One region of the Oerskovia jenensis genome, then DNA from elsewhere that is predicted to be linked to it. Evidence: riboswitches for the same ligand, from Rfam matches in the RefSeq annotation. Region 1 holds a riboswitch; each other region holds the start of a gene.
The links. Region 1 has a riboswitch for S-adenosylmethionine ahead of JOD49_RS10825 (methylenetetrahydrofolate reductase). Riboswitches for the same ligand answer to the same signal wherever they lie in the genome.
Positions count from the first base shown of each region.

Region 2: another riboswitch for S-adenosylmethionine. It lies ahead of JOD49_RS08745 (NAD(P)H-dependent oxidoreductase); the one in region 1 lies ahead of JOD49_RS10825 (methylenetetrahydrofolate reductase).
Region 3: another riboswitch for S-adenosylmethionine. It lies ahead of JOD49_RS08770 (MetQ/NlpA family ABC transporter substrate-binding protein); the one in region 1 lies ahead of JOD49_RS10825 (methylenetetrahydrofolate reductase).

Region 1 covers NZ_JAFBBO010000001.1:2,415,525-2,418,787, forward strand. The annotation lists gene JOD49_RS20750 (outer membrane protein assembly factor BamB family protein) at 1-35, opposite strand, end outside; gene JOD49_RS10820 (NYN domain-containing protein) at 79-1,299, opposite strand; SAM riboswitch class I at 1,539-1,641, shown strand; gene JOD49_RS10825 (methylenetetrahydrofolate reductase) at 1,754-2,803, shown strand; gene metE (5-methyltetrahydropteroyltriglutamate--homocysteine S-methyltransferase) at 2,824-3,263, shown strand, end outside.
Region 2 covers NZ_JAFBBO010000001.1:1,946,477-1,949,739, reverse strand. The annotation lists gene JOD49_RS08755 (methionine ABC transporter permease) at 1-439, shown strand, start outside; gene JOD49_RS08750 (flavin reductase family protein) at 542-1,108, opposite strand; gene JOD49_RS08745 (NAD(P)H-dependent oxidoreductase) at 1,105-1,734, opposite strand; SAM riboswitch class IV at 1,755-1,864, opposite strand; gene gdhA (NADP-specific glutamate dehydrogenase) at 2,161-3,263, shown strand, end outside.
Region 3 covers NZ_JAFBBO010000001.1:1,951,164-1,954,426, forward strand. The annotation lists gene JOD49_RS08765 (NtaA/DmoA family FMN-dependent monooxygenase) at 1-987, opposite strand, end outside; gene JOD49_RS08770 (MetQ/NlpA family ABC transporter substrate-binding protein) at 987-1,874, opposite strand; SAM riboswitch class IV at 1,912-2,024, opposite strand; gene JOD49_RS08775 (hypothetical protein) at 2,118-2,534, opposite strand; gene JOD49_RS08780 (LLM class flavin-dependent oxidoreductase) at 2,661-3,263, opposite strand, start outside.

The DNA.
Region 1 (3,263 bases):
ATCTGGCGGGGTTGCTCTCGTCGGCGAAAGGGCACGCCCGGAGCCTAGCGGCCGGGCGTGCCCTCACGGGACGGAGGTTCAGCGCGTCGCGACCGACACGAGGTAGTCGTCGGCGTCGTCGTCCCAGCGCAGGTCGATCGCGCCCGCGGTCTGCGCGGCCTTGCAGAACTGGAGGAAGCTGCGGTAGCCGAGCGCCTTCTCGCTGAAGTCGGGGCGCTTCTTGCGGAGCTGGTTCTTGAGGCCGGACAGGGGCACCGAGTCGCCCTGCTCGCCCACGACCGTGCGCAGCAGCGCGAAGTCGTCCCCGGCGTGCCCGCGCTCGGGCAGCGAGACCTCGGGGTCGCCCGTCGCGGGGCCCGCGCTGAGCTGTACGACGCCGCGCTCCTCGAGGTAGCGCAGGAACTCGCCGAAGTTGCGGAAGCCGTAGTCGGCCTCGCTGAAGGTGGGGTCCTTGCGGAGCAGCGTGCGCTTGAGCGTCGAGGCGACGACGGCCCCGCTCGACGAGCTCGACAGGTCCGCGAGGGTCTGCGCGACGAGGACCGCGAGGTCCTCGTCCTCGGAGGCCGAGGAGGCCCCGTGCCCGACGGCGGACTCGAGCTCGGCCTCGACGTCCAGCGGGACGGAGGTCGGCTCGGGCGCGCTCTCGGCGGTCGGTGCCGTGGCGTCGGCGGCCGGGGGCGGGGTCACGGCCTCGGGCGCAGGAACGGCTGCGGCCTTGCCCGAGGAGCCCGAGGAGCCCGTGGAGCGGCCGTACGACTTGCGGGTCCCGCTCCGGTTCGAGCTGTTCGAGGAGCGCTTGCGCTCGACGGGCTCGTCCGGGATCTCGACGCCCTCGAGGCGGTCGTAGAAGAGGAACTCGTCGCACGCCGCCGGCAGCAGCTTGGACGTCGAGTTCTCGACGCCGATCCCGATGACGCGCTTGTTGAGCTCACGCAGCTTGTGCACGAGGGGGGAGAAGTCGCTGTCGCCCGTACACATGACGAAGGTAGAGATGTACTCACGCTCGAAGGCCATCTCGATCGCGTCGACGACCATCTTGATGTCGGCCGCGTTCTTGCGCGAGGCCCCCATGCGCTGGGGCATCTCGATGAGCTCGACCTGGTGACGGGTCAGGGAGCGGCGGTCCTCGTCGAAGTACGACCAGTCGGCGTAGGCACGGCGGACGACGACACGGCCGCGCGCGGCCAACGCGTCGGCGATCGGCTTGAAGTCGAAGGTCATCCCGCCCAGGTGGTCGCGCGCGCCCAGCGCGAGGTTGTCGTAGTCGAGGAAGACGGCCAGACGTTCTTCGGTGTCCATATCCGCCAGGGTATTGCCCGCGTCGTCCGAACGCCCATCCGCCGCGGCGACCAGCCCGTATGTCACAGGCCGCTGGGCGGGAGACGGGCGTAGGTTGTAAGGACACCGGTCGGCCCGACGAAGGGTCCGCCGGGGCGCGCGCACACCGCGAGACGAGTCGACTCCCCGACGCCAGACCCTTCCGTCTCACGCTTCGAGCAGATACTGGCTCGCATCATGGATTCCCCCTACGATCGTCACCACCATCCAGAGCGGTCGAGAGTCCTGGCTCGTTGACACCGCAGCAACCCCCCAACGGAAGCCTCCCGCGGGTACGGGTGCTACAGCCAGGTTCGATGGAGCGATTCATGACCGAGGCATCCTTCTGCGCAACCCCGCACCGTACCGGGGTCCCGCGCACCACCCGTTCGGCCTTCGTGGCCACCGTCGGCACGCCCCTCCCGGCGGTCGCACGATGAGCATCGTCGACCTGGGGCACTTCGGGCACGAGGCACCGCGACCCACGGTGTCGTTCGAGCTCATGCCCCCGCGCCGCCCCGACGCCGCCCCCAAGTTCTGGGAGACGGCGCGGCGGCTCGTCGCGACGTCCCCGGACTTCGTGTCGGTCACGTACGGCGCGGCCGGCACGGACCGCGAGACCTCGCGCCGCGTCATCAGCCAGCTCCTGCACGGCACGCCCGTGCTGCCCATCGCGCACCTGACCTGCGTGGGCGCCTCGCGCGAGGACGTCGAGGACGTCATCACGGACTTCCTCGACGCCGGTGTGCGCAGCTTCCTCGCCCTGCGCGGGGACCCTCCGCGCGACCAGCCCGACTGGCGCCCCGCCGAGGACGGCGTGCGGTCCAGCACCGAGCTCGTGGCCCTGCTGCGCGAGGTCGAGGCCGCGCGCTGCGCCGCGAGCCCGAGCGTCGCGCTGCGCGGCGCGGCCCGCCCCCTGACCATCGCGGTCGCGACGTTCCCCGACGGGAACCTCGCCGCGGGCACGAGCCGCACCCAGGAGGTGCGCCGCCTCTGGCAGAAGCAGCAGGCCGGAGCGGACTTCGCGATCACGCAGCTCTTCTACGAGGCGTCGTCCTACATCGACTTCGTCGCCGAGGCGCGCGCCGCCGGGGTGACCATCCCGATCCTCGCGGGCCTGCTGCCCATGACGGACCCGGCCCGCCTCGCACGCGTCGAGGAGCTCACTGGCGTCCCGGCACCGCGCCGCGTCGTCGAGGCCCTCGAGGCCGAGCAGGACCCGGACGCACGCCACAGGCTGGGTATCCGGCACTCGGTCGAGCTCGCGCGCCAGGTCCTCGCGGCCGGCGCGCCCGGCCTCCACATCTACACGTTCAACAAGCACCAAGCCGCTCTAGACCTGCTCGAGGGAGTCAACCTCGGCGGTGGGGTAGCGGGGGACGCGAGCAGCGTCTCGTCCCGCACCCCCGACCTGGCCAGCGGGCCGTGGGTCTCCGGCACTCCCCTTCCCTCCGCCGAGCCCGCCCTGGGCGGGCCCTCGGTCTGACCAGTTCAGAGGTAATCACCATGAGTGCACCCACGTTCCCCTCCGGTTCCGTCCTCGGCTACCCCCGCATCGGCCCGCGCCGCGAGCTCAAGAAGGCCGTCGAGTCCTTCTGGGCCGGGCGCTCCACGGCCGACGAGCTCGAGGCCACGGCCTCGGCGCTGCGCGTCGCGGCCGCCCAGCGTCTCGTCGACCTGGGCCTCGACGCCTCGTCGGGCGCCGTGCCCGGCTCGTTCTCGTACTACGACCAGGTGCTCGACGTCGTCGCTCTCCTCGGGGCGGTCCCGTCGCGCTTCGCGTCGCTCACCGACGAGAAGGGCGCGCTGGACCTCGCGGGCTACTTCACGGTCGCGCGCGGCGCCGGTGAGGACGCCCCGCTCGAGATGACCAAGTGGTTCGACACGAACTACCACTACCTGGTCCCCGAGATCAGCGAGTCCACACCGTTCCGCTTCGCGGACGA
Region 2 (3,263 bases), 470 kb from region 1:
GGTCCCGGTCACGCGCCTGATCGTCGGGACGGCGATCGGCACGACGGCCGCGACGGTCCCGCTCGTGGTCAGTGCCGTGCCCTACTTCGCACGCCTCGCCGAGCAGAGCCTCCTCGCCGCCGACAGGGGGTCGATCGAGGCGGCCGAGGCGTTGGGCGCGGGCAGGTTGCGGATCGTCTTCCGGGTCCTTCTCCGCGAGTCGTTCCCGCTGCTCGTGAACGCGTCGATCATCCTCCTGGTCGCGTTCGTGTCGTACACGACGATCGTGGGGATCGTCGGCGGGGGCGGGGTCGGTGACTTCGCGATCCGGTACGGCTACAACCTGTTCCAGACGGACGTCATGGTGTTCTCGGTGGCCGTGATCGTCCTGCTCGTCCAGGTGTTCCAGGTGGTCGGCAATCGGCTCGTGCGCAGGTGGGACCACCGCATCGTCCGGTAGCCCGGCAGTCCGGCGCCCCCGTGCCCGGCGCGCGCCGGGCACAGGTGAGGGGCCCGACGGCGGTGCGAACCGCCGTCGGGCCCCTCACCCGGATCGTGGGGCTCAGAGAGCCGAGTGGTCCCCGATCCGGTGGTAGGACCGGTCGTGGTAGACGAGCGGCGTCGCGCCTGCCCGGGTCCCCGACGCGAGTGCGCGCAGCGAGACCAGGTAGCTGTCGCCCACGGGCGTGCGCTGGATGATGCGGCCGCGCACCCAGGACAGCGCGCCGTCGATCACGGGCTCCCCGGACTCGAGAGGGGACCAGCCGCCGGCCGCGAAGCGGTCGGTCCCGCTCGTCGCGAAGCGTGCCGACACGTCGTCCTGGTCGGCGGCCAGGAAGTTGACCGTGACCGTGCGGGCCGCCGAGATCGCGGGCCACGACGACGACGTCGACGCGAGCGAGAACGCGAGCAGCGGCGGCGCGGCCGAGACCGAGATGACCGACGTCGCCGTGAAGCCCACGGGGCGGCCCTCGTGCTCGAGCGCGATCACCGCGACGCCCGCGGGGTGCTGCCGGAACACCGCCTTGTAGGCGTCGGGGCTGAGCTGCGGCTCGTCCTGCTCGTGGAGCAGGGCCTCGAGTCCGGCGAGGCCCGCGACGTCGGGGCGGGTCGTGGGGTCGGCGGTCATCGGGTCACCTCGGCGAGCTCGGGGGTGGACGTGTCCTGCCCGACGGCGTCGCTCGCCGCCCGCCGCAAGGGCCCTCCCGCGTGGTCGAGCCAGGCGTCGACGGCGGTCGTGAGGTCGGCCTCGTCGAGCCGGGAGTCCAGGAGGGTGAGCGTCCGTGCGGGGACGGTCGCGCCGAGCTCGACGAGGAGCGGGCGCAGGTGCACCTCGCCCGCGAGGGCGTGCGCGGGGTTGCCCGACACCACGACGGGGACGGCGACGACCCCGGCCAGGCCGTCCGGGCCGTAGAGGTCGAGGAACGCCTTGAGCAGCCCGGTGTACGAGCCCTTGTAGACCGGTGTCGCGACGACCAGCACCGCGGCGCTCGCGGCGGTCTCGCGCGCGGCGTCGGCCCGCGGGTGCTCGGGGGCGAGGATCTCGGTGGCGAGGTCGGCCAGGTCGATCGTGGTCGGGGCGGGCTCGGGCGCGTCGGCCGGGGCGAGGCCCAGGTGGTCGGCGACGCGGGCCGCGACCGTCCGGGCGGCCGACAGGGTCCGCGACCCGGGCCGCGGGTTGCCGACCAGGGTCACCACGGCCGGTCGCGGGGGGCCTGGCTCGGCGGGGTGGGGTGCTGCAGGGTGCTGGGTCATCGCTTCCTCACTGTCGTCGTGCTGCACGCTTGCCGCGTCGTGCCGGCGCGGCCAGGTCATCTCCCGGAGCACCCCGTCGTGAAGGGGTTGCTGACCAGCGAGCCGGGGCTTGGTGCTGGTGCTCGTGACCTCTGGGTAGGGGTATAACCCCGGCCGGGGGAATCTGCACCGATCAGGTCGAGAATTCTCAGAGGGTGGACGGAGGTTTCGTTCCGGGGGCCCGGACCTCGGGGCACGGCGCACGGCCCGGTGCGGTGGCGGGTGCGGTGGTCGACGCCCGGACGGGGAGCCCGACTGTTGCCCCGGGCACGGGCAACGTCCCAGGTCGTGAGCCTGCTGTCTCCCAGAGTGGGACGGAAGTACGGCGGAGTTTACGAGTACGTAACCTGGTGCGGTTCAAAGCCCTGCCCTGCCGAGGAGCACTCCATGGATAGTCGTCTGCAGTCCGTCTTCGACGAGGTCCTCGCCCGCAACCCTGGTGAGGTCGAGTTCCACCAGGCGGTTCGCGAGGTCTTCGACTCGCTCGGGCCGGTGCTCCAGAAGAACCCCCAGTACGTCGACGCCGCCGTGCTCGAGCGCATCTGCGAGCCCGAGCGCCAGATCATCTTCCGCGTGCCGTGGGTCGACGACAAGAACCGCGTGCAGATCAACCGCGGCTTCCGCGTCGAGTTCAACTCGGCCCTCGGCCCGTACAAGGGCGGTCTGCGCTTCCACCCGTCGGTCTACCTGGGCATCGTCAAGTTCCTCGGGTTCGAGCAGATCTTCAAGAACTCGCTCACCGGCATGCCCATCGGCGGCGGCAAGGGCGGGTCGGACTTCGACCCGCGCGGCAAGTCAGACGGCGAGGTCATGCGCTTCTGCCAGTCGTTCATGACCGAGCTCTACCGCCACATCGGTGAGTACACCGACGTCCCGGCCGGCGACATCGGCGTGGGTGGTCGCGAGATCGGCTACCTGTTCGGCCAGTACAAGCGCATCACCAACCGCTACGAGTCCGGCGTCCTCACGGGCAAGGGCATCAGCTGGGGCGGGTCGCTCGTGCGCACCGAGGCCACGGGGTACGGCACGGTCTTCTTCGCCGACCACATGCTGCGCACCAAGGGCCAGAGCTTCGACGGCCAGCGCGTCGTCGTGTCCGGCTCGGGGAACGTCGCGACCTACGCGATCCAGAAGGCCCAGCAGCTCGGGGCGAACGTCGTGTCGTTCTCCGACTCGTCGGGATACGTGGTCGACGAGGCCGGCGTGGACGTCGAGCTGCTCCGCCAGATCAAGGAGGTCGAGCGCGGACGCGTGGCCGACTACGTCGAGCGTCGCCCCGGCGCACGCCTCGTCACGGGGGGCAGCATCTGGGACGTCCCCGCGACCGTCGCCCTGCCGTGCGCCACGCAGAACGAGCTCACCGAGCAGGACGCCAAGCAGCTCGTCGCGAACGGTGTCCTCGCGGTCGCCGAGGGCGCCAACATGCCCACCACGCCCGGGGCCGTGTCGTTGCTCCTGGACGCGGGCGTGCTCTTCGCCCCGGGCAAGGC
Region 3 (3,263 bases), 460 kb from region 1:
GGACACGAGGTCCACGGGGAACGGTCCGTCGAGGGCGTAGCCGTCGAGAGAGCGGTCGATCACCGTGGACACCCGTTCGAGCAACCTGTCGGTGCCGTGCAGGTCGAGCAGCTCGTGCTGCAGCTCCTGGGCCTCACGGACGGACCGCCCGATGAACGGGATGAGGCCGGGAGCGACGACCACCGCACCGGGACGCCGTCCGTACGCGGCCGCTCGCGACCGGACGTCGGTACGGAACCTCACGGCCTCGTCGAGGTCGTTCTGCTGGACGTAGACGAGGTCCGCGTACCGGGCCGCGAGGTCGCGCCCGGACTCCGAGCTCCCCGCCTGCGCGAGCAGCGGCACGGCCTGCGGGCTTCGCGGGACGTTGAGCGGGCCGCGCACCGAGAAGTACGTCCCCTGGTGGTTGACGGCCCGGATCCCGTCGGTGTCGACCAGCCGGTCGGCCGCGCGGTCCGCCACCACGGCGTCGGCCCGCCACGCGTTCCACAGGTCGATGGTCACGTCGAGGTACTCGGCCGCCCGCCGGTAGCGCTCGTCGTGCTCGGGGAGCACGTCGAGACCGTAGTTGGGTGCGGCGAGGTCCGTCGAGGACGTCACCACGTTCCAGCCCGCCCGGCCACCGCTGACGTGATCGAGCGACGCGAACTGACGCGCGGTGTTGAACGGGACGTTGAACGTGGTGCTGTGGGTCCCGATCAGCCCGATGTGCGTGGTCCGCGCCGCCACCGCACCGAGGATCGTGACCGGGTCGAGCGGCCACTGCAGCGCGTCCTCGGGGTTGGCCGACGCCGCGAGGGTGTCGGTGAGGAACAGGCTGTCGAAGACGCCACGTTCGGCCGTGCGCGCCAGGTCGGCGTAGTAGTCGAGCGTCGGGACCCGTTCGATCTCGCTGGACCGGTGCCGCCAGCCCGCACCGTGCGATCCCTGCACGCGCAGGACGAAGTTGAGGACGAGCCTGGGGCGCCGGCTCCCCGCGGTGGCCATCAGCCGGCCTGCTTCCACGTCGCGATGTCCTCGGTGGGGTCGTACTCCCACGGGTAGAAGCCGATGCCCCCGTTGAACTCCAGGTCCGCCTGCCTGTACTCCTCGGAGTGGTACGCCTCCTCGAGGTCCTTCGTCGTCTGGGAGTCGAGCAGCTCGGACCGGGTCGCCGCGATGATCGTGTACGGCCGGGACGTGGCGATGTCGTCGAGCGCGAGCGCGTCCTCGCCCGGCGTGAAGCCGTTGTTCTTCGCGCCGCTGCTGTACAGGAAGCCGATGTCCAGGTCGGCGAGCGTCTTGGCGATGAGGGTGGCGTCCAGCTCCCGGAAGTCGAGGTTCTTCGGGTTGGACGAGATGTCCTTGACCGAGGTGTAGACGGACGAGACCGTCGGTCCGAGCTCGATGACTCCTGCCTCGGCCAGGATGGTGAGCGCCCGCCCCACGTTGGACGGCTCGTTCGGGATGCCGACGACGGCTCCGTCCGGCAGGGCCGCCAAGGAGTCGACCTTCGTGGAGTAGAACCCGGCCGGAGCGAGCGCCGTGTAGAAGGCGGGCACGATGTCCGCACCCGTCTTCTCGGTCTGCGACAGGAGGTAGACCGTGTGCGTACCCACGTGGTAGTCCGCCTCGCCGTTGGCCACGGCACCGGCGGCCGCCTGGAAGTCGGTGATGCTCGAGGCGTCGACCGTGTAGCCCTTGGCCTCGAGCTTGTCCGTGATGACCGGGATCGCGAAGTCGGCGTTGGTGGCGAAGAGGATCTTGACGTTCTTGTCGTCGTCCGGGTCCGCGGCGGACGAGTGTGTGGCGCACGCCGCGAGGGCGAGGGCCGCGGTGACGGCGAGCGCTGCGGTCGTCAGCCGGGGCGGGCGACGATCGGTGGTGCCGGGCATGGGTGTCTCCTGGAGGCAGTGGTCCCGCGAAGAGGGGACTCGGTGCTTGCGGCCGTCGGACGACGGCCGCCAGGTCTTGCTCGGGAGCACCCCACCACGACGCGAGGGTTGCTGATCCACCTGCCGAGCCAGACGGTGGATCTCGTGACCGCGCCCGAACGTAGGCATCTGCACCAAAAGGGTCAAGAACGAGTGGTGCCCGTATCGACAGGTGAGACCCGTCGAGCGACGGTGCGGCGCGCGCTACCAGGTCCAGCCGCGGGAGCTGAGCTCGAGCTCCTCGCGCAGCCGTTCGTCCTCGTCGCTGCGCAGGCCCGCGGCGAGCGGGTCCGTGTCGACCTCGAGACCGCTGAGCCGGCACGCCTCCCGCAGCAGCGCGTCGTACGCGCCCTGCGCGGCGAGGTAGTGGTGTGCGCGGGCGTACACGCCCGGGTCGGCCTCGACCGCCCGCAGCTCGTCGGCGAGCCTCCCGAGACGGATCTGGACCGCGAGCGCGACGAGGGGATCCGGTGCCCGACGGCGCCGCTCACGCAGCGTGGTCCGGTGCGGTCCGAGGGGTGGGAGGGCATCGGCGGGAGGCCGGTCGAGGCGCACCGTGAACCAGGCGAGAGCGGCGACCACGGCCGCGCCCACCGCACCGGAGATCACGAGGAGCCACATCGTCGGAGCCTTCTTCCGTGTCCGTGCGCGCCGCGCACGCACTCGCAGGACACGTCCAGCCTAGGACCTGCGGGAGCGCTCCGCCAGGGTGCCGGCGCTGCCTGACCGGCACCCTGGCCGGGCGCCCTACCGCGCCGTGAAGCCCTTGGCGCGCCGCACGTCGGCGGGCCCCCAGAGGTCGGTCTTGACCTCGGCCCGGACCAGCGGCACGACCTCCTCCGCGAACCGCCTCAGCACGTCGTCCTGCCGGGCCGGCTCCAGGAGGTGGTTGATCGAGACCGACTGGAGGTCGTGCCCGTAGCTCTGGTGGTAGTCGAGGATCTTCTCGGCGACGCGCTCGGGCGAACCCACGAGGGCCGGGCCGCGCTCGACGGCCTCCTCGATGGTCCGGAAGCTCGTGACCTTGCCGACCGCCGCGGGGTCGTACTTCCGCAGGTCCGCGCGCGCGACCGCTCCCTCGTAGATGGGGCGGAACTCCTCGATCGCCTGCTCGGTCGTGTCGGCGAGGAAGAGGCCCCCGGACCCCGAGCCGACGAACCCGTACGCCGGGTCGTGCCCGGCTGCCGCGTACCGGTCGCGGTAGTGGTCGATCAGCACCTGGTAGTTCTCCCGGGGCTGGAGCGCGTTGGCGCTCACGATCGGGTCACCCCACCGCGCTGCGAGCTCGACCGAGAACGTCGACGTCGCCGAGCCGTGCCAGATCCGGAACGCACCGTCGTACGGGCGCGG